3 regions of the Streptomyces ovatisporus genome follow, and region 2 is predicted to be linked to each of the others. Evidence: riboswitches for the same ligand, from Rfam matches in the RefSeq annotation. Region 2 holds a riboswitch; each other region holds the start of a gene.
The links. A riboswitch is a leader RNA that binds a small molecule or an ion and turns the genes downstream of it on or off. The one in region 2 is predicted to bind cyclic di-AMP.
Positions count from the first base shown of each region.

Region 1: another riboswitch for cyclic di-AMP. It lies ahead of ACFPA8_RS17540 (M23 family metallopeptidase); the one in region 2 lies ahead of ACFPA8_RS03375 (transglycosylase family protein).
Region 3: another riboswitch for cyclic di-AMP. It lies ahead of ACFPA8_RS00865 (C40 family peptidase); the one in region 2 lies ahead of ACFPA8_RS03375 (transglycosylase family protein).

Region 1 is NZ_JBHSFH010000007.1:831,337-838,699, reverse strand. It holds gene ACFPA8_RS17545 (aldo/keto reductase) at 1-405, opposite strand, end outside; gene ACFPA8_RS17540 (M23 family metallopeptidase) at 934-1,971, opposite strand; cyclic di-AMP (ydaO/yuaA leader) riboswitch at 2,250-2,429, opposite strand; gene ACFPA8_RS17535 (Rieske (2Fe-2S) protein) at 3,445-4,368, shown strand; gene ACFPA8_RS17530 (PP2C family protein-serine/threonine phosphatase) at 4,630-5,844, shown strand; gene ACFPA8_RS17525 (D-alanyl-D-alanine carboxypeptidase family protein) at 5,932-6,846, opposite strand; gene ACFPA8_RS17520 (APC family permease) at 7,207-7,363, opposite strand, start outside.
Region 2 is NZ_JBHSFH010000003.1:388,293-395,655, reverse strand. It holds gene ACFPA8_RS03380 (thiamine pyrophosphate-dependent enzyme) at 1-688, shown strand, start outside; gene ACFPA8_RS03375 (transglycosylase family protein) at 827-2,008, opposite strand; cyclic di-AMP (ydaO/yuaA leader) riboswitch at 2,012-2,191, opposite strand; gene ACFPA8_RS03370 (response regulator) at 2,421-3,299, opposite strand; gene ACFPA8_RS03365 (oxidoreductase) at 3,557-4,474, opposite strand; gene ACFPA8_RS03360 (alpha/beta fold hydrolase) at 4,637-5,476, opposite strand; gene ACFPA8_RS03355 (lyase family protein) at 5,510-7,168, opposite strand; gene pcaG (protocatechuate 3,4-dioxygenase subunit alpha) at 7,155-7,363, opposite strand, start outside.
Region 3 is NZ_JBHSFH010000002.1:125,542-132,904, reverse strand. It holds gene pcrA (DNA helicase PcrA) at 1-1,035, opposite strand, end outside; cyclic di-AMP (ydaO/yuaA leader) riboswitch at 1,265-1,457, shown strand; gene ACFPA8_RS00865 (C40 family peptidase) at 1,465-2,553, shown strand; gene ACFPA8_RS00860 (hypothetical protein) at 2,806-3,159, opposite strand; gene ACFPA8_RS00855 (cytochrome P450 family protein) at 3,251-4,456, opposite strand; gene ACFPA8_RS00850 (hypothetical protein) at 4,818-6,092, shown strand; gene ACFPA8_RS00845 (DoxX family protein) at 6,339-6,878, shown strand; gene ACFPA8_RS00840 (hypothetical protein) at 6,982-7,299, opposite strand; gene ACFPA8_RS00835 (PspC domain-containing protein) at 7,296-7,363, opposite strand, start outside.

The DNA of each region.
Region 1 (7,363 bases), on a different contig from region 2:
CGCCTTGATGTTGGCGGCCGAGAGGCCCTTGCGGTCGGGGTGCGCGCCGACCTTGGTGGCGATGACGACGTCGTCGCGGTTGCCGCGTGAGGCCGTCCAGTTGCCGATGACCGTCTCGGAGTCGCTTCCGCCGCTCACTCCGTGGCGGATTCCCGAGTAGACGTCTGCCGTGTCGATGAAGTTGCCGCCGGCAGCGGTGTAGGCGTCGAGGACGGCGTGGGAGGTGGCTTCGTCGGCCGTCCAGCCGAAGACGTTGCCGCCGAGGCACAGCGGGGAGACGGACAGCCCGCCGAGGGGGCGGCGCTGGGACGTGCCGAACTCGTGTGTGTCTGCGGCTGCTTGGGCGTGCGCACCGGAGTGGGGGTCGGCGTCGGCTTTCGGGGCGGAGTTGGCGTTGTCAGGCATGACCCCGACCGTAGCGCTGTCCCGTGAACCGCACCCCTGGATGAAACCCGCGTTGCTGCATCAAGACCGACGACCCTGGTGTCGGGGGGTGGTCCACCAGGGCCGCCGGGGCCATGTGCGGGGGTTCGGAGCCCCCGTCCGCCGCCGCCTCGTCCCCTCCTCGTGCACGCCGAGGGGCTCGGGCGAATCGTGCGTCGTTCCAGCGCACCTCGGCGGTGCGAGGCGGCGGCGGCGCGGATGGTCCTCGGGACGGTACGCGCAGCGGCGGCGGAACGGAACCGGTGGGACCTGAGAGGCCGCGGTCACCTTGCGGGCGCGGCCCGCCGGACTTCCGCCTGCGTGCGTGTCAGACCCGCACGTCCGGTACGTCCGGCACGTCCCGTAAGACCGGCGCAGTCCGTGCCGCAGGCTGCGGCCGTACCCCCCGCCCGGCCGGTGCCGGGCAGGGTCGCGGTGCGGTGCTCCACCGGGGAAGTGGGAGGTGCGCCGCGCGGGCGGTCCGTGCCTGTGTCATCGGAGCACCGGCCGTCAGATGCTGAGGCCCTTGCCTCTCAGCCACGCCAGCGGGTCGATCGGCGAGCCGCCTCCGGGCCGTACCTCCATGTGGAGGTGGGCACCGGTGACGTTGCCGGTGGCGCCGACGCGTCCGATGGTGTCGCCGGCAGCGACCTTCTCGCCCGCCGAGACGCTCACCGAGGACTGGTGGGCGAACCACACCTCGGTGCCGTCGTTGAGTTCGAGGATCGTGCGGTAGCCGTACGAGCCGGCCCAGCCGGCCTCCTTGATGGTGCCCGAGCCGACGGCCTTGATGGGCGTACCGGTGGAGGCGGCGAAGTCCTGGCCCGTGTGGTCGTTGCTCCACAGGCTGCCGGCCTCGCCGAAGCTGGAGGTGAGCTGGGAGCCGGAGACGGGAAGCGCGAAGCTCTTGGCCAGCTTGGCGAGGCGGGCGGCCTCCGCCTTGCGGCGCTTCTCCGCGTCGGCCTTGGCGGCCTTGGCCTCGGCGGCGGCGGTGGCCTTCTTGGCCGCTGCTTCGCGTGCGGAGGCGTCCGCCTGTGCCTGGGCCTGCTGCGCCTGGGCGAGGATGCGGGAGCGCAGTGCCTCGCCGGCGTCCGTACGTCCGGCCTTGGCGTCGTCCTCGGTCACGGCCGCCTGGGTCAGCGGCGAGCCGGCGACGGTCTCGTCGGAGTCGCCGCCGAAGAGGCTCGCGGCGGTGTCGGTGGCGGCGGAGACATCCTGCATGGAGATGGCCGGCGGCCTCTCCTGGGCGGTGGCGATGCCGCCCGCGCCGACCGCCGCGATCATGCCTACGCCGAGAACCGCGCCGCTGCGGGCCATGCTGCCGCCGCGCTGCTTGACGACCTTGTGGCGTCCGCGGACGGGGCGCACCGACTCCGCAGTGGGGTTCCACTCCTCGCGAGGAAGCTCGGCGTCGTCCCGGGGCGCGAAGACGGAGGCCGGTACGGCGCTCGGGCCGGAGTCGGGGGCGTGGTCGTGGTCCTGGCCGGAGTCGGTTTCGGGGGCCGCGACCGCCTCGGTGACTGCCGGCTGCTCGTACGTCTCGGTCAGCAGCGAGCCGTACGTGTCGAACTGACCGGTGTGGAACTGGCCTGTGTCGTACTGGCCGGTGTCGTACTGGCCGGTGTGGAACTGACCGGTGTCGTACTGGCCGGTGTCGAACTGGCCTGTGTGGAACTGACCGGTGTCGTACTGGCCGTAGGTGCCGTAGTCGTGGTGCGCGCCGTAGGAGTCGTGGACGACACCGTACGTACCGGACTCGTCATCGTCCCGGTACGGGCCGTGCGTGCCCTCGGGGGCATACCTGTTGGACGCCACGGGGGCGTTCTCCTTTCCTTCCCTCTCGCCTACCGGGTTAGCTGACGGGTTCGGAGCAGGAAGGTCTCCTACGAACTGCCCGCCCATGAACGGGACTTGTCGATTCACCCCATCCTCGCCGAGATGTCCGGCAAGGGTTGGTTCCCCGGTTCCTCTGGTGCATCTGTATCGAGTTGTGGCTCGTGGTGGTGCACTTTCAGGATTCGGCGACGGCGCACGGTGCCGTCTCTCGTGACGGCAGTGACGACCGCGCTGCGTTATCGAACGTTAATAGGCCCGCGGCTCGGATTCCAAGCGCTTCCGGCGGAATTTGTAGCGGCTTGACAGTCACCTACCGGACAGGCGGCGCGAATCGGGACACACGCTCACCCGGGCCGAGGTACGGCGTCGCTGTGAGTGACGAGTGAACGTGCGGTGAAAGAACGTCAGTTGAGGCTCTCGTCCGGAATGGTCCGCACGCCCGTCGCGAAGCACGCTCCGGCGCCGAGACACGCGACGGGACCGTCGGCGAGACCATGCCGCCGCCGACTCGCCTCCCGTGTGCGCCTGTACGCCCTTGAGGACCGGTCGGGCAACGCCTCGGGGCCGGAGGGAAGACGCGCCGGGCGAGCCGCCCGACTGACTCGCAGCAGCGGCCGTGCCGGTCGCGCGCCTCGGACAACACACGTATGTACAGCAGCAGTTGGGAGCCCGGCGGGGGAAGCCGCCTCGTCCGCGCGGTCCGTCCGGCGGGCCGGGTCCGTCTTGCGGAGGGACAGGGCACCGACGGCTCGGCGCGGCGGGCCCATCCGTCGGCGGGGAGCAGCGGCGGCCGGGTGCGCGGGTGGACGACGCGTGCCGACTCCCTTGCCACGGAGGGGATTTCGGCAGGGACGGCCCGTCGTGAACCCTCGTGGCCGCCGAAGTCGCCGCGCTGTGCGGCCTCCCGGCACAGGGCGCGGTCCGGGCGCCGGGCGAGACCTTCGAGGCTCGCTCTGAGGTCCGGTGGCCTTCCGGACCGCCGCCCCGGAGCAGGCCGGTCCCGCCGGCGGATTCGACCGGGTGTCACCCCCGGCGCCTCCGGACACCGGGCACCCGCGTCGCCCCGGCCATTTCCTTCGTCCCCCTCGCCGCAGCGCCCCCTCGTCCCGACGCCGCGGTCCCCCGGAGCGGTCCGGCAATCCCGACGGCGTCGTTTGCCGCTGCCCCAGAGGGGCACCGGGCGGTATGTCCTATTCTCAGAAGCTCCTCGCCTGCGCGACCGCCGTCCGCTCGGTGCTCCCCGACCCGCAGCGGCCGGGGCGCGTACTGTCAGCCGTCGACAAGATCGAGAAGACCACCGCCCTGGATCCCGCCCTGATGAGACTGCGGCGCGCCGTGAAGTCGGTTCCGATCGGGGAGGATCTGCGTGACGTCATGCACGGCCGGTGGCTCGGGCACCCGGTCCATCCGCTTCTGGTGCAGGTGCCCATCGGTACCTGGGTCTCGGCCGCCGTCCTCGACCTGGTGCCCGGCAAGCGGTACACGGCGGGGCTGCTGGTGGGCACGGGCCTCGTCGCTGCTCTGCCCGCGGCCGTGACGGGTTGGGTCGACTGGGCCGAGATGCGCAAGCCGCAGATGCGCGTGGGCGTGGTGCACGCCGCGGCGAACAGCGTCGCAGTGGGCTGCTACGCCGCCTCACTCTTCGCGCGGCTGCGAGGCCGTTCGCTGCGCGGCCGCGCCTGGGGCTACGCGGGGCTGGCGGCCGTGGGTGCGGGCGGCGCGCTCGGCGGTCACCTGGCGTACCGGCAGGCCGCCGCGGTCAACCACGCCGAGGACATCTCCGTACGCACGGAGCCGGGGTGGCACCCCCTCGGCGCCGCAGCGGACTTCCCGGTCGGTGAAGCGGTACGCCGGACCGTGGGGGACGTGCCCGTCGTCGTCGTACGGGAGAGCGGCGGCGCCGTGCACGCGCTGGCAGACCGGTGCAGTCACATGGCGGGCCCCCTCTCCGAGGGGAAGGTCAGCGACGGCTGTGTGCGCTGCCCCTGGCACGGAAGCGTCTTCAGGCTCACGGACGGCTGGAACGTGGGCGGGCCTGCCACATCGCCCCAGCCGGCCTTCGAGACACGGAACGTCGACGGGCGGGTCGAGGCACGACTGAACCAGTGAGCCGCGGGACGGCAGCGCCAACGGGCCGCAGAGCGGCAGCGCCGTCGGGCCGCAGAGCGGCTGTGCCAACGAGCCGCAGAGCGGCAGCGCCGTCGGGCCGCAGAGCGGCAGCGCCGTCGGGCCGCAGAGCGGCGGGTGGCACCCGGACCCCTCCCCCGGGCGCCACCACCCCGAGCCGGATCGCTCCCCGTACCCGAAACTGAGGAGAGCCGGAGCAAGCGGGCAGTGGTGCCCGGCGCCCGATGGAGGGAACGAGGGAACGTGGGCACGGGCAGTGTGATCGCCGAACACGAGGACGGCACAAGGCGCGCACCGCACCGCGGGCGTACGGCCTTGCTGCCCAGGTGGGTGCGTCTGCTGCCGCCGGCGCTTCTGCTGATGGCCCTGGTCATGGAACTGTCCGCACCGCCCCGCTACTCCTTCGCGTCGCTGCTCACCGCAGCCGTGGTACTCGCCGCGCTGCTCTCGCGTTTCCTCGTCACCATCGTGCTGGGCGCTCTGGCAGTCGTCCTGCTCGTGTCCATGCACCTGCTCGTGGACGACGTCTATCCGGACGACATCACCGGCCCCGTCATCACGCTGGTGCTGGTGACCGGCTTCGCCACCACGCTCGCCCTGGTCCTCGAACGCACCACGCTTCAGCTCGTCCAGGTGCAGGCCGTGGCAGAGGCCACCCAGCGCGCACTGCTGCGTCCCCTGCCGGACCGGCTCGGGCCCGTACGTCTCGCCGGCGTCTACCGCGCCGCCGACGAGGCCGCCCTCATCGGCGGCGACTTCTACAGCGCGCGGCAGACACCGCACGGCGTGCGTGTGATCGTCGGCGATGTACGCGGCAAGGGCATCGGCGCGACCGAGTCGGTTGCCACGATCACGTCCGCGTTCCGCGAGGCCGCCATGTCGAGTCCGAGCCTGAGGGACGTCGCCGACCGGATCGAGGCGGCGATGGCCATGGACCGGGTGGACATGGAGGCGGGGGGTTCGCTGGCGGGGAACGGCCCCGGAAGGGCGCCGTCAGGGCTGGCGGGGGAGCTCTTCGCGACGGCCGTGCTGCTGGAGTTCGCCCCGGGAGGGGGCTTTCTGCGGGTGCTGGACCGCGGTCATCCGTCGTTGTACCTGATCGGCGCCGGCGGCGGAGTCACCCGGCTGGACCCCGGACCGGAGTACGCGCTGCCACTCGGCTTCGGCGACCTCGCACCGGGCACGGACGCGGGCATCAAGGAGTACCGGCTGGCCGACGGCGACACCCTGGTGGCCTATTCCGACGGGGTCACGGAGGCCCGCAGCAGAAGCGGCGGCTTCTATCCGCTGGAACAGCGGCTGGCGGAGCGCTACGGCAGCACGGCCGGCGCCCCCGCGCAGGCGGCGGCCGTCGAACCGGCGGAGGTCGTCGCCTTCGTCAACCGGGACGTCACACGCTGGGCCGAGGCGGTCAACGACGACATGGTGATCGTGGTTCTTCAGCACAGTCCACCGTGAGCGGAACGACGAACGCCCGGGTACGGCGTCGGACGACGGCCGTACCCGGGCGGTCAGAGCGATGCACTCGGCAGCGCCGGGTGTGTGTCAGTCCCGCTCGGCGCCCTTGGGCAGCTGACGCAGGTCGAGCTTGGCGGTCTTCTGCTCGAACGCCCAGTCGAGCATCCGCTTCGCGTCGGGGTAGCGCTCGCCGCTGTTGAGGATCGCGCCGACCACGGAGCGGTCGCCCTTCGTCGCGGCGAAGACGAGGCACGGCCCCGCCTTGGTGCCGGTGCCCGTCTTGATGCCGATGACGCCCTTGTACGAACCGAGCAGCTGGTTGGTGTTGTACCAGGTGTACGTGCGGCCGTTCGTCGCCTTCTGCTTCGCCGACGTCGACTTCGCGACCTTGCGGATATTGGTGCTGCCCAGCGAGTACTTGCCGAGCTTCGCCATGTCGCGCGCGGTGGAGTGGTTCCGCCCCTTCTTCGAGATGCCGTCGAAGGAGTCGAACTCGGTGTTCTTCATGCCCAGTTGGCGGGCCTTGGCGTTCATCTTCGCGATGAAGGAACTCGTGCGGGCGGACGTCGAGTCCCCGGTGCCCACGGCGTCGGCCAGCGCGTACGCGGCGTCGCAACCGGAGGGCAGCAGCAGGGCGTAGAGCAGCTGCCGCAGGCTGAGCTTGTCGCCCGTCCGCAGGTCGGCGGTGCTGCCGCCCCACTTCGCGACGTAGTCGCGGTAGGCCTGCTTGACGGTCACCTTCCGGTCGAGGTCGATGTTCTTGGTGCTCACCACGACCGCCGCCGTCATGACCTTGGTGGTGCTGGCCATCTCGCGCTTGGTGTCGGCGCCCTTGCCCCACATCTCCTCACCGGACGAACTGTCCAGCAGGAACGCGCCCTTGGCCTTCACGCCGGAGGGCCCGGCGGCCTGTGCCGGTACGACAAAGGGCCCGGCGGCCAGGAGGGCTCCGGCCACCACCCCGGCAGCACCCAACCGGCGGACCCTTTTCGATACACGTATCAACTCAAACGCTCCATCGTCGTCGAAGCCGGGCGGCAGTTGCACACGGCTGCCGCACGGCCGTCGAAAAGCCTGTTGTTCCAGAGACAGCGCAGCACCCCGTTTGGTTGCACCAGGTTCGTCCCGAATCCCGGTCGCAGCCACCGCAGCCACCGCGGCCCCCGAGTCACCGCGAACCGGCGAAGAGGAGGCCACGCAGGAGCGACGACCGGATCCGCCGAACGGCCGGACAGCCCCGGTGACGGGAAGCACGCGGGACACGGGACACCGCCTCGCGCGTGAACTCGCGGAAGACGGCAGCCAGTCGGCACTGCACGAGCGAGACCGTACACGACTGGAGCGGTGCGTCGAACAGCTGCGTCAGGACGTTCCGGGACCGGCCGCGCCGGATGACCGCCGGGGAATCGCGTCGCCCGCCGGTGCGTCCCCACGCCCGTAGTGGTGCGTGGTGAACATGTAGAGCAGCCCGGTGCCCAGGACCACGCCGCCGCAGAGCAGCACGATCCAGTTGTCGTAC
Region 2 (7,363 bases):
CTGCACGGCGTTGACGGAGGCGGTCGGTACGGGGACCGGCCGTGGGCCGGGCGCCGGGCGCCGGCAGGCGTCGTCGCCGTCCCCGCGCCCGCGGCGGGAACGCCCGGCTCCGCCGCCCCCGCCCGGTGCGGGTGAGCCGCTGCGCGCCGCGCACGTACTGGCTGCGCTGGCGCGGCTGCTCCCGCCCGAGACGGTGCTGGTCGAGGAGACCCCGTCGAGCCGTCCGGACCTGCATGCCCTGGTGCCCGCGCGGCGTCCGCTGGGCTTCCTCAGCGCGGCGATGGGCGCGCTCGGCTTCGCGCTGCCGGCGGCCGTCGGGGTGCGGCTGGGGGCGCCGGAACGTCCCGTGGTCGCCGTGGTGGGGGACGGGTCGTCGCTCTATCAGATCCAGGCGCTGTGGACGGCCGCGCACTACCGGGTCGGTGTGCTCTTCGTCGTCCTCGCCAACGGGAGGTACGCGATCATGGACCGGCTCGCCGAGAAGGCGGAGCGGACCGCGCCCTGGCCCGCGTTCGAGGAGGTCGGCGTCGCCGCTGCTGCCCGCTCCCTGGGCTGCCCGGCGCGCCGCGTGAGCGATCACGAGGCGCTCCGGTCCGAGCTGGAGGAGCTGCTGCCGGACCTCGCAGGGAGAAGCGGTCCGCTGGTGCTGGAGGTCGAGGTGGAGGCGGACGGGAACTTCCAGCGCTGACGAGCGGAGGCCGCCCGGAGGGCGGGAACAGGCCGGACAGACCGGAGGGGCGGCGCCCGCACGCGTGACACGTGCAGGCGCCGCCCCCTCCGTGTGCGGTGCCGGTGGACCGCCCCTTCCGCCGGGCGCCCGGTGGCGTCAGAGGCCGATGCCGTGCTGGCGCAGGTAGCCGACGGGGTCGATGTCCGAGCCGTAGGCGGGGCCGTTGCGGACCTCGAAGTGCAGGTGCGGGCCCGTGGCGTTGCCGGTCGCGCCGACTGCACCGATCTGCTCGCCCGCGGACACCTCCTCGCCGGCACGGACGGAGACCGACGAAAGGTGTCCGTACTGGCTGTACTTGCCGTCGTCGTGCCTGATCACGACCTGGTTGCCGTACGAACCGCCCCAGCCCGCCTGTACGACGATGCCGGGCGAGACGGCCTTCACTCCGGTGCCGGTCGAGGCCGAGAAGTCGACACCTGTGTGCTTGCCGCTGGACCAGCTGCTGCCGGAAGCCCCGTACGGAGTGCTCGTACCGCCGCTCACGGGTGCGGCGAATCCGGAGGAGTCCTGGTCCGCGGAGGACTTGGTGGCGCTGGACTTCTCCGCGGTGGCGCCGGAGTCCTGGGCGGGCTTGTCGGCGGAGGGCTTCGCCCCGGAGCCGCCGCCCTTCAGGGTGAGCTTCTGCCCCGGCAGGATCAGGTCCGGGTCACCGCCGACGGTCTCGCGGTTGGCGTCGTAGAGCTTCTTCCAGCCGCCCTCGATGTTCTCGTCGGTGGCGATCCGGTAGAGCGTGTCACCGCGGGAGACGGTGTGGAAGCGCGAGCCCTGCTGCTTCGACTTCGAGGCGTCCTCGGCCTTGTCCTGCTCGGGCTTCGCCTTCTGCTGCTCCTTCTGCGCGGACTGCGAACCGGAGCCGCTGTCGGGCGAGATGTCGGGGGCACCGCTGTTCCGGGTCAGACCGGCCTTCGGGCCGCACAGCGGCCACGCCTTGGGACCCTGCCCCGCGAGCACCTTCTCGGCGATGGCGATCTGCTGGTCCTTGGTCGCCTGGTCGGCGCGCGGCGCGTACTTCGTGCCGCCGAAGCTCGACCAGGTGCTCTGGGTGAACTGCAGACCACCGTGGAAACCGTTGCCGTTGTTGATGGACCAGTTGCCCGACGACTCGCACTCGGCGACCTTGTCCCAGGTGCTCACCGAAGCGGCGTGGGCATTGCCCGTACCGACGAGTGGAAGGGCGATACCGGCGGCGCCGCCCGCGGTGATGGCGAGCGAGGCACGCGACATTCTCCGTGAGATGCGGCGATTGGACTGACGACGGTGACGACCGCGTCCGGACATAGGGCAGTTCCTCTCCTACGCCTGCGAGGTGAGCTGTCGGATTCGGGCTGGAGTTGCCCGGCCCACGCGAATACGAGGGGGTATTCGCGTACGGCTTCACCCCAAGCCGCACGTGCGACCAGCCACGTACGGCACTTACCTGGTTCCCCCACTCCTGCCGCAGGGATTGCGTGATTGCCCGAGCCGGGCGGCAGGATTCGGCGTCCCGGCGGCGGGACCACCGTTCGGGAGTCGCGGTGGCGACCGCACGTTAAGCAGAACGAATTCGTCACCACAAGAAAGCAGACAGATCTCTCAGAAGGAAAAGATCACTGAATAGGGCATCTACCGGCGCATGAGCAGTCAAGTCGCCTTGCTGAACAGGCGAATTGAGTGGCGCCCTCATCCGCCGGGGACATTCGTGTGACGCTGCTCACGAATTGTCTGTGGTGGGTGTCACGCCGTCCCCGGCCGTCCGGTCTCCCTCCGGGGAGGCTTTCTGCCACCCGAGCGGCCCGAGCGGGTGGTACCGCCGTTCCGGCCGCCCCGTCATGCCGTACCGGAGCGTGACCCGCGCCGTTCCGGTCGAGACGAAGTGCTCCAGATAGCGCCGGGCGCTGACACGGGAGAGCCCGCTGCGCGCGGCGCATTCGGAGGCCGAGACCCCCGCGCCCTGGGGACCGGCCTCCAGGGCCGTCCGCACGAGTCCCGCCGTCTGCTCGGTCAGGCCCTTCGGAAGTCTGGCGGGGCCGGCCTCCGGTCCGGACACCCCGTGGGCGGACGTGGGCACAGCCCCGGCGCCCACGGTGCCCCCGCCGGGGGCTGCGTCCGTGCCGCCGTGCGCGTCGGCCGTCCGGGCGGTGCCGCTGCCGGCCCCCTCGGCGAACAGCCTGTCCACGTCGTCCTGTTGCGGTGCGTGCAGGGTGGCCAGAGCGGCACGGTGCTCCGCGTATCTGCGGAGACGCTCCTTGAGCAGCTGCCCCTCGAAGGGCTTGATGATGTACTGCACCGCTCCGCCGCGCTGCGCGCCGCGCACTGTCTCGGCGTCCCGTGCGGCCGTGACGACCAGGACGTCCGGACCCTCCTCGGGGGCGGCGCCGCCGCGCAGTTCGCGCAGCACCTCGAGGCCCGGCAGGTCGGGCAGATACATGTCCAGCAGCACGAGGTCGGGCTGGAGTTCCCGCACAGCCGCCAGCGCGTCGGTGCCGCTGTGCACGGCCCCGGCGACCGTGAAGCCGGGGACCTGCCCGACGAGGGTGCTGTGCAGCCGGGCGACCATGAAGTCGTCGTCGACGACCAGCACGCGGATCATCGTCTGCCTCCTCTCCCTGCGCCGGGACCGCGGGCTGCCGCCCGGGTGCTGCCGGACCGCCGCCGGGCGCCGGACCGCCGGCCGAACCGTGCCGTGCTCGCCGGGGGTGCGCCGGGACGTGCTGCCGGATGTTCCACTGCACGCGCGGCTTCCCGCTCCGTCGCAGGCCACTATGGCCGACAGCGGGCCGTGCACCAAGGGCGGGCCCTCTCCCGCACGGCCCCCCCGTGCATCCCACCGCACGTGCCGCCCGGCGGTCACAGACCCTGATAGGTGACGCCAGTCAGACGCTCCGAGGCCGCCCACAGCTGGCCTGCGGCGATGTCGTTGCGCGTCCACGACGCCCGCCAGGACGGTCCAGGACCGCCCCGCACGCCGAGGATGCGCGGCCCGAAGAAGGAGTCGCCGTGGACGTACGGCGCTGTGGCGGCGTACAGCGAAGGCGCCGCGCCCTGGTCGGCGGAGGTGCCGAACACACTGTTGGAGAGCCGCGCGAGACGTTCGCGCAGCACGCTCCCGGCCAGCTGCGCTCCCCTGACCTGGAGTTCGGTCGAGGCATAACCGGGATGGGCCGCGGCGGCGGTCAGGTCGAGCCCCTTGTGGTCCGCGCGGTGCGCGAGCTCGCGGACGAAGAGGAGGTTGGCGGTCTTCGACGCGGCGTAGGCGACCATGGGGCGGTAGCGGCGCTCGCTGCTGAGGTCGTTGATGTCGATGTTGGACAGTACGTGCGCCATGCTCGAGACCGTCACCACACGAGCGCCGGGGGCGGCCAGCAGCCGCTCCAACAGCAGCCCCGTCAGGGCGAAGTGACCGAGATGGTTGACGGCGAACTGCGTCTCGACACCGTCCACTGTCCGTGCGTAGGGCACCGCCATCACGCCTGCGTTGTTGATCAGCAGGTCGATCCGTTCGTACGGCAGTGCCTCGGCGAAGCTCTGCACGGACGCCAGGTCCGCCAGATCCAGCACGCGCAGTTCAACCTGTGCCTCCGGGACCTGCGAGAGCAGTCTGTCGAGCGCTGCGGCACCCCGCTGCTCGCTGCGGCAGGCGAGCACCACGCGGGCCCCCCGCCGGGCCAGTTCGCGCGCAGTGACGTAGCCGATGCCGCTGTTGGCGCCGGTCACCACGGCGGTACGGCCGCTCTGGTCGGGGATGCTGCGCGCAGTCCAGCTCATGCGAATCAGCGTATGGCGGGCCGCCCGTGAGCGCGAGGGAGCGTCGAGGGCGCGGCTCCCTCGACGTAGCCGCCCGGTCCGCTTTCCGTGCCTCGGTGCGTCCGCGCGTCCGTCTTTCCGCGCGCTCGGAGCCGGCAGACGGTCAGCAGAACGGTCAGCAGTTCACCATTGGGTCGCACCCGGCAGGCAGTCGTGGTGGACGAGGAGCGCGGCAGTGACCGCGTCGGGCCGCTCGGCGGTGGCGAGATGGGCCGCACCCGCCACCTCCACCAGGGCGGCACCGGGTACGCAGTCGGCGATCTGCCGGGCGTACGCGGGCGGGGTGGCGGGGTCCTGGCGTCCGGCGACGGCGAGCGTGGGCACCGTCACCTCGGAAAGCCTGTCCCGCAGGTCGAACGCGGCGAGGGCGTCACAGCACGCCGCGTAGCCGGCGGGTTCGGCCCAGCGCAGATCCTCGACGAGTGCGGCGCCGCGCGGGGTGCTCTCGAAGCCGGGCGCGAACCACACGCCGGGACGCGAGTCGGTCATGGGCTCCGTGCCGTTCTCCCGTACGGCAGCGGCACGCTCCCGCCAGGCCGCCGGGTCGCCGAAGCGCGCCGAGGAGCAGACCATGGTGAGCGCCGTGAGCCGCTCCGGACGGTGCACCGCCAGATGCAGCCCGACCGCGCCGCCCAGTGAGATGCCCGCGTACGCGAAACGGTCCCAGCCGTGTGCGTCGGCCACACGGAGCACCAGTTCGGCGAGGTCGGCGACCGTGGCGCTGCCGTCGGTGGGAATCAGCTCGCTGGAGGAACCGGCCATCGGTTCCGCGGGGGAGGCGCCGTGCCCCGGCAGGTCCCAGCGCAGTACGCGGTGGGTGCGGATGAGGGAGGGGAGCTGGGGCTCCCAGACAGCCAGCGAGGTGCCCAGCGAGGGGCCGAGGATCATCGGCAGACCGTCGGCGGGCCCGTCCACGCGGTGGTGCGGGAGCGGTTCGGGCTCGTAGGCGGCGGGAGCGGGCACGGGGAAGTCTCCGGGGATGCTGTGGATGGCGTGTCACCGCTCTCCGGTGTCCGCTGCGCCGGCGGGACCGTCGGGGTGCCGGGTGTCTCGCAGTCTGTACGCCTCGTCGTGCTGCTGTGTCTCGCGCATCCGCCGATTCTCCCTCGTCGCTCCGCCCGGCGGGACACGCGCCGGGTCACGGCGGAGCGCGCGGTCGGTGAGCGGGCCCGCCGAACCCGTGTAGTGGGTGGGATCGGTGAGGTCGCGCAGCCGGTCCCTGGAGAGCAGATCCGGAAGTTCGGGCTCTTCCTCCTCCAGCGCCTCGTCCAGGGTGATTCCCTCGTCGACGGCCTTGCGCGAAGCCGCGTCGAGCAGCTTCCGCGCACGTGCGCGGCCCAGCAGCGGGCCCAGCGCGACGGTGAAGCGCTCGCTGACGATCAACCCTTCGGTGAGAGCCAGGTGTTCGTGCATGCGGTACGGGAAGACCTGGAGACCTCCGGCCAGTTCGGCGGCGGCGTGGGCCGCGCCGCCCGTGAGCCGCAGCAGTTCGCGGACCGGCTGCCACTCCGCGTGCCAGGCGCCGGCGGGGCGCTCGTCCTCGGCGATGAGGCAGCCGAGCACCGTGGAGGCGAGGGCGGGGGCCTGCCGGGCGGCGGCGGTGATGAGGGTGGCGCGTACGGGGTTGGCCTTGTGGGGCATCGTGGAGGACGTTCCGCCGCCGCCCTCGCCGACCTCCCCGACCTCGCTGCGCGAGAGCACCAGCACGTCGGCGGCGAACTTTCCCAGCGCCGCGCAGGCGAAGCCGCAGGCCGACCCGAGATCGGCGACGGGGGTGCGCAGGCTGTGCCACGGCAGCCGGGGCTCGGCCAGGGAGAGTTCACGCGCGAACGCCGCCAGCAGCCGCAGACCGATGTCTCCGTCGTCGGGATGCCCCTCGGGACGTCCGTCGAGATGCCCGCCGGGTGCCCCCGGTTCCGGGGCGTCCGCGCCCGTCGGCGAGCTGTCCGGTGCTGCTGCCGCGTCGGGCACCTCGGCCGCGTCCGCCTCGGCGTGCGCGGCGAAAGCCGCCAACGTGCCTGCCGCTCCGCCCAGTTGCACGGGCAGACCTGCACGTGCGGCAGCGAGCCGGTCGTACGCGTCCAGCACGAGGCTGCGCCACCCTGCGACCTTCAGCCCGAAAGTCGTGGGGACGGCGTGCTGGGTGAGCGTCCGCCCCGGCAGGGGAGTGTCACGGTGCTCCGCCGCCACCATGGCCAGCTCCCGCGCAGTGCGCTCCAGGTCGGGGAGCATCTCGTCCAGCGTGCGGGCCGCGACGAGCATGAGTGCGGTGTCGAGGATGTCCTGGCTGGTCGCGCCCCGGTGGACGTACGGGCCCGCGTCCGGCCCCGCGGCGTCGGCGAGGTCGGCCGCGAGCGGGATGACGGGGTTGCCGCCGGAGCGTGCACGCAGTGCCAGGCTGCGGACGTCGAAGCGCTCGGCCCGTGCGGCGGCGGAGACGGCCGAGGCCGCCGTGCCGGGGGCCAGACCGAGGCTCGCCTGCGCTCTGGTCAGCGCGGCCTCGGCGTCCAGCATCGCCTGGAGCACTGCCGCGTCGCCCGAGCCGGACTCGGCCGCCGAGCCCGCGCGCACCGGAGCCAGCAGGCCGACGTCGTCCGGTAGCGGCCCGGTGGAGGGGCCGGGGTACGGGTCGGCGTCCGCGTCACTGGAAGTCAAGGAAGACCGTCTCCTTCTCGCCCTGCAGCCGGATGTCGAAGCGGTACGAGCCGGTTGCCCGGTCGGCCCTCGCCAGCAGGGTCTCGCGCCGGACGGGGTCGAGCGAGGCGAGGAGCGGGTCGGTGGCGTGCGCTTCGGCGTCCTGTGGAAAGTACACGCGAGTGAAGAGGTGGTGCAGCAGCCCGCGCGCGAAGA
Region 3 (7,363 bases), on a different contig from region 2:
GGGGGCCGGGCCTTCGGCCTCCTGCCCGTCCTCCCCGCCACTCGGGACGCCCTCGGGCCCGCCCGGGCCGACGAGTTCGCGCACCAGCGTGTACTGCGCGTGGTTCGTGTCCTGGTACTCGTCCACCAGCACATGGCGGAAGCGGCGCCGGTAGTGGTCGGCGACGTCGGGGAACGCCTGGAGCAGGTGGACCGTGGTCATGATGATGTCGTCGAAGTCCAGGGCGTTGGCCTCACGCAGCCGCGCCTGGTACATGGTGTACGCCTCGGCGAGCGTCTTCTCGTACGCTCCCTCGGCCTGTGCCGCGAAGTCCTCCTCGTCGATGAGCTCGTTCTTGAGGTTGGAGATCTTGGCGCTGAAGGCCTTCGGCGGATACCGCTTCGGATCGAGGTCCAGGTCCCGGCAGACGAGCGCCATCAGCCGCTTCGAGTCGGCCGCGTCGTAGATCGAGAACGACGAGGTGAAGCCGAGCTTCTTGCTCTCCCGGCGCAGGATGCGTACGCACGCGCTGTGGAAGGTCGAGACCCACATCGACTGGGCCCTGGGACCGACGAGCTCCTCGACGCGCTCCTTCATCTCGCCCGCGGCCTTGTTGGTGAAGGTGATGGCGAGGATCTGCCCGGGGTGGACGCCGCGGGCGGCAAGGAGATACGCGATGCGATGAGTCAGCACGCGGGTCTTGCCCGAGCCCGCTCCGGCGACGATCAGCAGCGGCGAGCCGGTGTGCACCACGGCATCACGCTGCGACGCGTTCATCTCCTCCAGCAGCGCCGCGGCGTCCACGACCGTACGCCGGGAGCCGCCCCGGTGATACGGTCCGCCGCCCGCCCCGTGGCCGCCGCGGCCCTCGAAGGTGCCGGCGAAGAGATGGTGCGGGACCTCGCCCCCGTCGTGGTGCTCGCCCCCGTCGTGGTGCTCCCCGCCGTCGTCGGGGGGTGGCGGCAGGGGCTCCTCGCCCTGCCCGGGAGGGGGCCCGTCCTGTGCGCGCACCGGGGCGAGGCTGTTCAGGAAGCTGTCGTCGAAGAGGCTGCTCATCGTCGGACGAGTCTAGGCCGTCCCACCGACAGGGCAGCCGGGGTCCGCACGGTCCGCGGCACGGTGTCAGCTGCGCGGCGGACGACCGCGCTGCGAACCCGTCCCGACACCCCGTCGGATAACGAACCGATATCGGACGTATCACCTTCGGCCTTCACAGCGGACCCACAACTCCGCTACCGTGCCGTGCCGGACGGCTCGCACCACTCGTCGGCGAAAGCGTCGGCACGGGCCGTTCCCGCCGAGTCCGGCCGGTATGTCCGCCGGAGCCGGGGACCCACCGCGTACGCGCAGGGCCGTGTACGCACCCGGGGTGAATCGGGACGTACGCGCCGCAGGAACAAGGGCGCACGTCCCGTAGGGCAGCCTTCCGAACGCCCGAACCCGTCAGCTAACCCGGTAGGCGGCACACGGAAGGAGTTGCCGGCCTTGGCGTCCCATCGCAAGCCGCGCACCCGGATAATCCAGTCCGCCGCGACGAAACGCGGAGCGCTCGGCGTCACCACCGCCGCGCTCGCCGCCGTCTCGCTCCTCACACAGAGCGCGCAGGCGGCCCCGGACGACGGCAAGCCGTCGCTCTCGGAGGTCAAGAAGAAGGTCGACGAGCTCTACCAGCAGGCGGAGAGCTCGACGCAGAAGTACAACGCCGCCAAGGAGAAGACGGACGCACAGCGGGCCGAGGCGGACAAGTCGCTCGACGAGGCCGCCGAGCGCACCGCGGAACTGAACGAGGCGCGGCGCACGCTCGGCAACTACGCCACCGCGCAGTATCGTTCCGGCGGCATGTCCGAGACCGCGACGCTGCTCCTCACCGAGGACCCGCAGCAGTTCTTCCAGCAGTCGCACGTGCTGGACCGGATGTCGGGCCGTCAGAAGGAAGCCGTCTCCGACTTCGAGAAGCAGCAGAAGGCCGCCGACCGTGAACGCAGGGCGGCCACGAAGGAACTCACCGCGCTCACTTCCGCCCAGAAGGAGCTGAAGAAGAACAAGCAGGAAGTCCAGGGCAAGCTCGCGGAGGCCCGGAAGCTCCTTTCCGAGCTGACCGCCGAGCAGAAGGCGCGTCTCGCGGCGGCGGAGAAGAGGAAGCAGGAGGCGGCCCGCAAGGCGGCCGAACGGGCCGAGGCGGAACGCGAGAAGGACTCAGGCGGCGGCAGCCCGGGTTCGAACGCCTCCCAGGCCGAGAAGGTCATCGGCTTCGCGAAGGAGCAGCTGGGCAAGCCGTATGTCTGGGGCGCCACAGGGCCGAGCTCGTTCGACTGCTCGGGGCTGACCATGGGGGCCTGGAAGGAAGCCGGGGTCTCGCTGCCCCGTACGACCTGGGACCAGGTCGAAGTCGGCACCAAGGTCTCCAAGTCGCAGATGCAGCCCGGGGACCTGATCTTCTTCTACGACGACATCAGCCACGTCGGCATCTATGTGGGCAACGGCCAGATGATCCACGCCCCGAAGCCGGGTGCCGAGGTGCGGTACGAGTCGATCGACACGATGCCGTTCCACTCGGCCAACCGTCCCGGCTGAGCCGGAGGCCGAGCGCGGGCCCTCCTTCGGGCCGGACGTCTCTCATCGCCCTGTCCCCAGCTCGTCCGGACGGGCGGGGCGATGAGCATCCACCTGTCCTGCCGGCTCTGGCCGTGGCGATCGCGAGGGCGCCGCGCGCCCCGGCGATCCGCACCGCCGAACGGCGACCGCTGGCACATCGGGTCCACCGGGTCCACCGGGAACACCGGGGAACACTGCACGGCCGCAGGACCGCCCCGGATCAGGCGAACCTCAGGTCCAGAGCACCGCGATGAAGATGTTCGCCGTCGTCAGAGCACCCACCGTGCCGAACAGTGGAGCCGCGACCTTCTCCTCGTCCCGCTTGACGTAGACCAGCCCGAGGATCACCACGAGCAGCGCGAGCTTCACGCCGATCTTGAAGTTGTCGACCGGCTCGTCGGCGGCCTGGTTGAGCCCGACAAGCACCATGCCCGTCACCAGCATGGTGAACGCGCCGTGCAGCATGCCGGGGACGAAGCGCGCCTCGCCCGTACGCATCGCTTTCATCTGGAAGAAGAAGCCGCCCAGCAGTGCGGCGATGCCGATGATGTGCAGGCCGACGAAGACGTTGATGAGTATGCCCATGCCGGGAGCGTAGCCAAGTGCCCCGGCGGGCCCGGGGAGTGGCCCGGGCTCCCCGTGACACCGGTCGCCGGCCGTGGCGGGCGCCGGAGGCTCACCAGCGCACCGGCAACTCCCGTACACCCCTGATCAGCATGCCCGGCAGCCAGGACAGGCCGGCTTCCTCCGCGTCGGGAGTCAGGCCGGGGAAGCGTTCCAGCAGCGACCGGACCGCGATGCGTCCTTCCAGCCGTGCCAGCGGCGCGCCCAGGCAGTGGTGCAGGCCGTGTCCGAACGCGATGTGCCCGCGTGCGTCACGGCGGATGTCGAACCTGTCCGGTTCCGCGAAGCGCACCGGGTCCCGGTCGGCGTCGGCCATGGCTATCAGGACGGGAGACCCCTCCGGGATGGTCGCACCTCCGATCTCCACGTCCTCGGCGGCGAGGCGTTCCGTGCAGGTCTCCACGGGTCCGTCGTAGCGCAGCATCTCCTCGACCGCTCCGTCGAGGAGTCCGAAGTCGGCGCGCAGCTCGGCCAGTTGGTCGGGATGGGCGAGGAGAGCCCGCACACCGTTGCCGATCAGGTTGACCGTCGTCTCATGGCCGGCGACGAGCAACAGGACGGACATGCCGACGAGTTCCACGGGCGAGAGCCGGTCCCCGCCTTCGTCGACGGTGTGGATCAGGCCGCTGAGCAGATCCGCACCGGGGTTCGCACGCTTCGCCTCGATCAGTCCGGAGAGATAGACCGGCACCTCTTCGTAGGCGCGGGCCTTGGCCTGTGGACTCGTCGGCGCCACCATCTCGTTGGACCAGCCGCGGAAGGTCTCCCGGTCCAGTTCCGGCACGCCGAGGAGTTCGCAGATCACGGTCATCGGCAGCGGGAACGCGAACGAATCGATCAGGTCGGCGCGCCGCTCCTGCTTCGCGAGCATCGCGTCCAGCAGTCCGTCGGTGATCTGCTGGACGCGCGGGGCGAGCGCCTCGATGCGTCGCGGCGTGAACTCGCGCGCCACGAGCCGTCGCAGGCGGGTGTGGTCGGGCGGGTCCGACATCAGCATGTGGGAGAGCGCGGTCCGGTCCGCCCCGTTGTCGATGAGCTGCCCGACGTGCGGCGAGTTGAGCCAGTCCCGGCTCAGCCGCGGGTCGGTGAACGCGGCACGGCACGCCTCGTGGCCGACGACGAGCCACAGCTCCCGGCCGGCCGGGTCGCGGACGTGGTGGACCGGTCCCTCGGCCCGTAGTCTCGCGTAGGCCGGGTAGGGATCGCGTACGAAGTCAGGGCTGAGCTGCGCGAGTTCGATGACGGGTCGACCGGCCATTCCCGTACCCCCTAGGTCAGTGTTCCCCCGCAGCAAGCTAGTTGCGCCGTCGCCGCAGATGCAGGCCGCTTTCGGACAACTCGCCGCACTTGCAGCGAAGTTCTGGAAACGGATACCGAATGGGCGTCCTGTGCCGGGCTCGGGGAGATCACGTGAGGGCTCTTCGGCCGTCGGCGTCCACACCTGCGGTGACCTCACACGGACGGGCGACGAAGCCGCCCCTGCGGCGTCGACAGGGCCTGTCGTAGGGCACAATGCGCCTTTCACGAACGGTGTTTGAGAGGCGGGGTGCACAGTGGCCGTGGACACGGCACGGGACGGCACGACAGGCAGCGGCAGCACGAGCGGCGAGACCGTCTCCATGCGCAAGTCCGCGCCCGCCGAGACCCCCTCCGGTACGCACTCGACGCGCTGCACGTGCGGCGACTGCCCGCACGGTGCGCGTGAGGGCCACCGGAACGCACTCTCGTCCTTCCGGCAGCGGCGCGACGAACTCGCCGCGGGCGAGGGCCTCCCCGCCGCCCTCGCGCACTCCCCCGGCGCCTCACGCCAGTGGGTGTCGGACGAGTTGACGCGTGCCGCACGTACGGTCGCCGAACGCAGCCGCGAGGAGGGTGCGGTACGGCTGGCCGCGCTGTGGCGTCACACCGTCGTCGCCGTGTGGGCGGCCGTGCTGGCGCTGCTGCTGGGGCAGTTGCTCACCGCGGTCTCGGTCGGCTGGTCCGCCGCCCGTACGGCCTCGCTCGTCGCCGCGTGCGTCTGCGCCGTGCTGCTCTCCGGCGCCGCCTACCTGCACCGGGCACGCGGCGGCGCGCTCGCTCCCCTCATCGGCGAGGACAACCGGCTCTCCACCTCTCGGACCGTCGCGGCGACCTGGATCGTCTTCGCCGTGTACGACGTTCTCGTACTCGCGCTCGAACTGGCCGGGCGCTCCGGCCGGGCCGAGCGCCGCGAACTGCTGGAGGGGCTCGAACTCTCGTACGGCGCCGGGCTGTTGACCGTACTCGCGCTCAGCTGTGCCATAGCGGTCTTCGTCCGCAGAACCGTTGCGGTGCGCGTACAGCACCAGCGGCTGCAGAAGGTGCGCGCCGACCGGCCGCGCGCTGCCGACCTGCTCACCGACGACGCCGGCCGCGGCTCCTTCTGCGACGTGCAGTTCGTGCTGGTGAGCACCGTCGCCGTCGTCTTCGCGGCGGTGCGGCTGGCCCGGCAGCCCGACCAGCTGCCCGACCTGCCGTGGAGTCTGGCCGTCCTGGTCCTCGTCTCCGCCGCCACCTACCTCGCGGGCAAGTACGCGGAAGGCGGCCGCCCCGTGGTGCTGTCGGTCGTGCGGGCCCGCGAGATCGGTGACCTGCACGCGCCCATCCGCACCGGCGACGACATCGAGATCCGCGGGGCCGGGTTCGTGCCCCCCGGTTCGGACGAACCCGACCGGCTGGCCCGGATGGTGGTCCGCGTGGGCTCCGTCCACGTTCCCGTGCCGCTCATCCCCGTCGGCGGGGGCTTCGCCAACCCCACCGATTCGACCCTGACCGTTCCCGTCCCGGTGGAGGTCGAGCCGGGGCGGGTCGAGGTCCAGGTCGTCACCGCGGCCGGCGTCGAGACCAACCGCTACCCCATCGACGTCGCCGACTGACGGCACCGTCCCCGGGCCGGGGCGCGCCGGGCCGGGGAGCGGCGGGCCGGTTGGTCCGCTCTGTCGCGAATCACCTGTCCCAGAGCGGCGTGCGGCGCTCAGGTTGTGCTCCTGACCGTGCATAACGGGTGTACAAGCGACCTCGGCCGCGTACCGTGTCCACTCCTGCCCGGCCGAACAGGCATGCGGCAGTGGCAGTGGAGTAGCTGCGACAGCGGCAGCACCTGACGGAGGCGGGGACGCGAGATGGCTCTGACGGACAGCACACCCGGCAGCCACGACGTTGCGGTCAGCGGACCGCCCGGGAGCCTACGGGCCAGAGCGTCCAAGTACGCCCTCCTCCCCCTCCGCCTCTTCCTCGCCGGCACGTTCATCTACGCCGGACTGGACAAGATCCTCGACCCCGCGTTCCTCGCCGCCAGTGGTGCCGGCTCGATGGCGGAGACGCTGGAGTCCTCACGCGGCTCCGCCGCGATCCCCGCGCTGATCGACCTCGCGCAGAACGACCCCCGCGCCTTCGGCATCGCCATGGCCGCCGGGGAACTGGCCGTGGGCCTGGGCACGCTGGTCGGGCTGTGGACCCGGCTCGCCGCCTTCGGCGGGATGCTGATCTCCCTGAGCCTGTGGCTGACGGTCAGCTGGGCGAGCGACCCGTACTACTTCGGCAACGACCTGCCGTACATGATGGCCTGGACCCCGCTCATCTTCGCCGGGGCGCCGCAGTTCTCGCTCGACATGGCGATCTCCCGCAAGCGACGGCGCAGGGGCAGGCACATCTTCGGGTGAGACCGCACGCGGCGGAGCCGGGCCGTCCCACGGAGGCCCGGCGGTCCGGCGGCCCCGGCGGTCCGGGTTCCGCCCGGTTCAGCCGCCTGCCGGCCGGGCCCGCTCAGCCGTTGTCCGGGCCTCCGGCCCCGCCGTCGCTCTCGCCGTCCGCGGACCGCGCGTACCCGGTTCGCAGGTCGTCCACCGGCATCGCTCCCAGCGCCTGCGGTGGCCGTCCGCGCTTCCTCCGCAGGTGACGCCGTACGGCGAACGTCGTCCACGCAGTGAACGCCGCGAGAGTCAACGCGACCGGCATCGCCGCCAGTTGTGCCCATACGGGCACCTTCCACTCGCCGAGCGCGTCCAGCACGTACATCACGGCGCCGCCGATCAGCAGCAGTCCGAGCAGCAGCCGGGCCGGTTCGAAGCGGTGCCGGTTCACGGGACCGGCTCCGGGGCGCGCTCCGGGACCGGCTCCGGGGCCGGCACCGGGGCTCTCCGGCCGG